2 regions of the Streptacidiphilus sp. BW17 genome follow, and region 1 is predicted to be linked to the other one. Evidence: riboswitches for the same ligand, from Rfam matches in the RefSeq annotation. Region 1 holds a riboswitch; the other holds the start of a gene.
What was found. A riboswitch is a leader RNA that binds a small molecule or an ion and turns the genes downstream of it on or off. The one in region 1 is predicted to bind magnesium.
Positions count from the first base shown of each region.

Region 1 (2,390 bases):
TACGCCGAGAACATCGGCGTGATGGCGGCCACCCGCGTCTACTCCACGGCCGCCTACTGGTGCGCGGCGGTCTTCGCCTTGCTGTTCGGCCTCTGCCCGAAGTTCGGCGCGATCATCACGGCGATCCCCGGCGGGGTGCTGGGCGGCATCACGGTCGTCCTCTACGGCATGATCGGCTGCTCGGCGCGCAGATCTGGATCCGCAACAAGGTGGACCTGACCAACCCAATCAACCTGATCCCCTGCGCGGCCGGGATCATCATCGGCGCGGGCGGCGTCACTATGAAGATCAGCAGCAGCTTCTCGCTCGGTGGCATCGCCCTGGGCACGATCGTGGTCCTCTTCGGCTACCACGCGCTGCGCCCGCTGGCTCCGGCCGCCATGCGGCAGGCCGCGACGGCGGGACAGGCCGGACAGGCCGGACAGGCCGGACAGGCCGAGGCCGACGGGACGCAGCCGACGGAGGGTCAGACCGGTTCGGGCTCGGCCACGGACTGACCTGAAGGCTTTCGCTCACCCACCTCGTGTCAGCAACCGGGCTGCGGCGGCGACTTCGCCGTTGATCCGGCGTCGTGGGATCGGCACGGTGGCACCGCCTCTCGGTGGCCGGGGTGTGGGCAGGGGCGTGCGGGCTGAGCGGTCGTCAGGCGAGGGCGGACTCGCCGTTGGCCTCCTCCTCCAGATGCCAGTGCAGGTCCAGCACGCCCGGTTCCAGGGAAAGCCGGGTGACGGCCGGCTCCAGCGCCTTGCCCGCATCCCCCTCGACGGTGACGGTCGCGCGGAGGCTGGCCACGTCCTCGCCCTCCCGGGTGGCACGCAGCCCGGCGGGAGTGAGACCGGCGCCGGTGAGTGCCTGCAACAGCAGGGCGCGGATGTGCGACTCGTTGCGACGGCTGCAGCGCAGGTGCACGGTCACCCGGCTGCTGGTGTCCGGGTCGGACCCGGCCGAAGGCGCCCGGTCCAGCAGCCGCCCGGCCGGGCGGAGCACCAGGTGGACGGCGAGTACGGCGAACGTCCCGACCAGCGCCAACTGGAGCCGCCCGGACGCCGCCAGCACTCCGACGGCCGCCGAGCACCACAGCGTGGCAGCGGTGTTGAGCCCGCGCACGCCGCCGCTGTCGCGCAGGATCACGCCACCGCCGAGGAAGCCGATGCCGGACACGACGTAGGACGCGACGCGGGTGGGGCTGCTGGTGTCCCCGGCCGCGACGCTGTAGAGGACGAACAGCGTCGCGCCGGTGGCGACCAGCGCGTTGGTGCGCAGCCCGGCCATCCGGGCGCGCCACTGTCGTTCGACGCCGATCAGTGCGCCGCAGCCGACGCCGGTGCCGAGACGGATCAGGAATTCGGCGGTGGTCAGGGACTGCACAGCCCGGACTCCTTCGGTGGTTCGTGTTCGGTGGCTCGTGTTAGGTGGTTCGTTTGCGTGGTCGGGCCGAGTATGCGTGGTCGGAGCCGTCCTGCTGGGGAACTCCAGACGTCGGCACGTCGGCGGGACGTCTCCCCCCCCGTCACGTGGGCAGACGAAAAGCGGACCTGGCGGAAGGATCGGGAAATTCCTCGGACCGAATGCGGGCAGCACAAATTCACACCCGTGGCCGGAACGGCGAAATCACCGGATCAGGCCATGCGTGTGCGTACCCGTGTGTCAGGAACCGCCTGCTGCGGGACCGGTCGAGCGCGGATGCGGACTACTGCCAGGTTTCATCAGGCCCCACCTCCCCAGGTCAGCGCACTCCCGTGCGGAACACCGACACCTCCCACGTAAGAGCTTCGGCACTGCACGGCGTGTCCCGCCCATCGGTCGGGCGGGAAGCCACTTGGCCTCAACCCTTAAGCCGGGAAGAGGTGTCCTGACCCTGGGCGTCTCTCGACGTCGTCGGGTCAGTGGCCTGTATCCGTGCAGACGCCTCACCGAACGAGGTGTCGCAGGAGAAGTGAACCGACCCACGCGGGGGAAAGTCAACCCGGCACGTAACAATCAGCCGCTCCGGCAGTTGCACATCGGTCGCAGGTGGACGGAGGAATGAATTCCCGTCAGCCACAGAAGTCACCGGACAACGGCGACAACAACACGTCAAAGAATCCGGGAACTTGCTTCACCACCGAATCACTGATCTATGCTGAGGGCGTTGAAACGAAGAGGGCACCTCGTTCGGTGAGGCGTCTTCACGGACACAGGCCACTGATCCCACCCGTCGAGAGACGCTCCGGATCAGGACACCTCCTCCCGACCTAAGGGTTGAGGCCAAGTGGCTTCCCAGTCAGCGCACTTGGGATCACGCCGTGGAGTGCCAAAGCTCTGACGAGTTGGGGTGTTCCGGCTACCGCGTCCTGTCGCGGTCTCTCACAGCCGGTCCGCTCCTTGCCGCGTCGCATCGGTGCCACGCG
Region 1 is NZ_JBGCCR010000005.1:262,794-265,183, forward strand. Features, by position in the region: partial or broken gene ABH940_RS08870 (uracil-xanthine permease family protein) at 1-497, shown strand, start outside; gene ABH940_RS08875 (MgtC/SapB family protein) at 643-1,368, opposite strand; M-box (ykoK) riboswitch at 1,750-1,929, opposite strand; M-box (ykoK) riboswitch at 2,143-2,321, shown strand.

Region 2 (2,390 bases), on a different contig from region 1:
CGGTCCCCGGGAACCAGCCGCACCACGTCACCGGGGACGAACTGGTCGAACGGCAACTCCCGTTCGACCGATGACCCAGACCGTGACCCCGACCGTGACGCCGGTGACGGCGCCGGCCGACGGCGCAGCACCGTCGCCGTGCTGCCCACGTCGACGAATCGCCGCAGCGCGGCGGTCTCGCGCTCCGCCCGCAACTCGCCCACCAGGCGCAGCGCACAGCCCGCGGTGATCAGCAGCAGCAGGACCGCGGTGCTGGTGAAGGCCCCGGAGACGGCCGTCGCTCCGGCCAGGAGACAGAGGGTCATCGTGTAGGGGTCACGGAGCAGCAGCGCGACCCGCCGGGTACGGGTCGGACGCGGCGGCAGCGGCAGGGTGTTCTCGCCGTGCGCGGCGAGCCACAGTTCGGCGGTCTCCTCGGGCAGCCCCCTCCGGCTCGTCCCGAGCGCCCGCAGCACCTGAAGATCCGTCAGTTCGCTCAGTGCGCTCACCTCGCGGGGATCCACGCGCCGGGCGGACGGGGCCGAGGCAGCCAGGGGAACCTGGTCAGCGGAAAGGGCGGGAGCACCGTCCTTGCGGCGGTCCCGGCGTGCCCGCAGATCAGTCGGACCGGTCAGCGCTGCCTCCCCATCTCCACTTCGGCACCAGCGTAAACGCGCAGCCCGTAAGCATTTGACAGTGCCCTTACGCAAGGGCCATCATATGAATGTTCATTCATGAGACACCTCGTTCGGTGAGGCGTCTCCACGGACACAGGCCACTGATCCCAACCGTCGAGAGACGCTCCGGATCAGGACACCTCCTCCCGACCTAAGGGTTGAGGCCAAGTGGCTGCGCAGGCGGACCTGTCCCAGAACAGGCCTCGCGCTACGCCGTGGAGTGCCAAAGCTCTGACGAGTTGGGGTGTGCCGGACACGGCTGATGCCGTATTGGTCCGGGTTCGGTGTGCCCCCTGCCGCTGCGACGCGCGACGCGTCACGACCGGAGGGAGGCGAGAAGCAGTGGACTGCAGTCCGAGTAGCCCGGGCCATAAACGGCCCCACATCCGCTTGACCTCGTCTTCTTTCGGCATGCGGTAACCACCTGCTGATCCTTGATCCTTCTGCGCGCGCGGACGCTCGCAGGGTGGATGGATGCTGCATGCCCTCCGATCGGCCTTCACGGCCACAGGGAGGGACCATCATGACCACCACGATCGACCCGAAGGTCCAGGGCGACGCCGCCCGCACCACCGCGGTGCTGGACGACGCGCACCTCGGCGACATCCGCGGCGCGCTCGGCACCATCAAGCTGGACGACCACGGCGACCGCCGCGGCCTGTCCGCCAAGCTCAAGACGCTGCTCGCGATCGTCGGCCCCGGCCTGATCGTGATGGTCGGCGACAACGACGCCGGCGCCTTCGCCACCTACGGCCAGGCGGGCCAGAACTACGGCACCCACCTGCTGTGGACGCTGCTGCTGCTGGTCCCGGTCCTCTACGTGAACCAGGAGATGGTGCTCCGCCTCGGCGCGGTCACCGGCGTCGGCCACGCCCGGCTCATCCTGGAGCGGTTCGGCAAGTTCTGGGGCGCGTTCAGCGTCATCGACCTGTTCATCCTCAACGCGCTGACGCTGGTCACCGAGTTCATCGGGATCACCCTGGCCGCCGGCTACCTGGGGCTGCCCAAGGCCGCCGCCGTGGTGCTCGCCGCCGCGATCATCGTCGCCTCCGCGTTCACCGGGTCGTTCCAGCGCTTCGAGCGGATCGCGATCGCGCTCTGTGCCGGATCGCTGCTGCTGGTCCCGATCTACTTCATGGTTCACCCGAAGACCTCGCAGATGGCGCAGGACTTCGTGGTCCCGAACCTGCCGGGCGGCCAGGGCCAGCTGGCCACCGTGATGCTGCTGATCATCGGCATCGTCGGCACCACCGTCGCCCCGTGGCAGCTCTTCTTCCAGCAGAGCTACGTCATCGACAAGCGGATCACCCCCCGCTTCATGAAGTACGAGAAGGCCGACCTCTGGATCGGCATCGTGATCGTGGTCATCGGTGGTGCGGCGCTGATGGGCGCCACCGCCGCCGCCTTCGCGGGCACCAAGGGCTTCGGCAACTTCACCGACACTGCGGGCCTGGCCTCCGGCATCGCCGCCCACGCGGGCAAGGTCGCCGGTGTCCTCTTCGCCGTCGCGCTGCTGGACGCCTCGATCATCGGCGCCTTCGCGGTCTCGCTCTCCACGGCCTACGCCATCGGTGACGTCTTCGGCATCAAGCACTCGCTCCACCGCGGCGTCAAGGGTGCCAAGGGCTTCTACGCCGTCTACGCCGGCCTCGTCGCCCTGGCCGCCGGCATCGTGCTGATCCCCGGCTCGCCGCTGGGACTCCTCACCGAGGGCGTGCAGACCCTCGCGGGCGT
Region 2 is NZ_JBGCCR010000001.1:26,625-29,014, forward strand. Features, by position in the region: gene ABH940_RS00120 (HAD-IC family P-type ATPase) at 1-488, opposite strand, end outside; M-box (ykoK) riboswitch at 716-907, shown strand; gene ABH940_RS00125 (NRAMP family divalent metal transporter) at 1,180-2,390, shown strand, end outside.
Region 2: another riboswitch for magnesium. It lies ahead of ABH940_RS00125 (NRAMP family divalent metal transporter); the one in region 1 lies ahead of ABH940_RS08875 (MgtC/SapB family protein).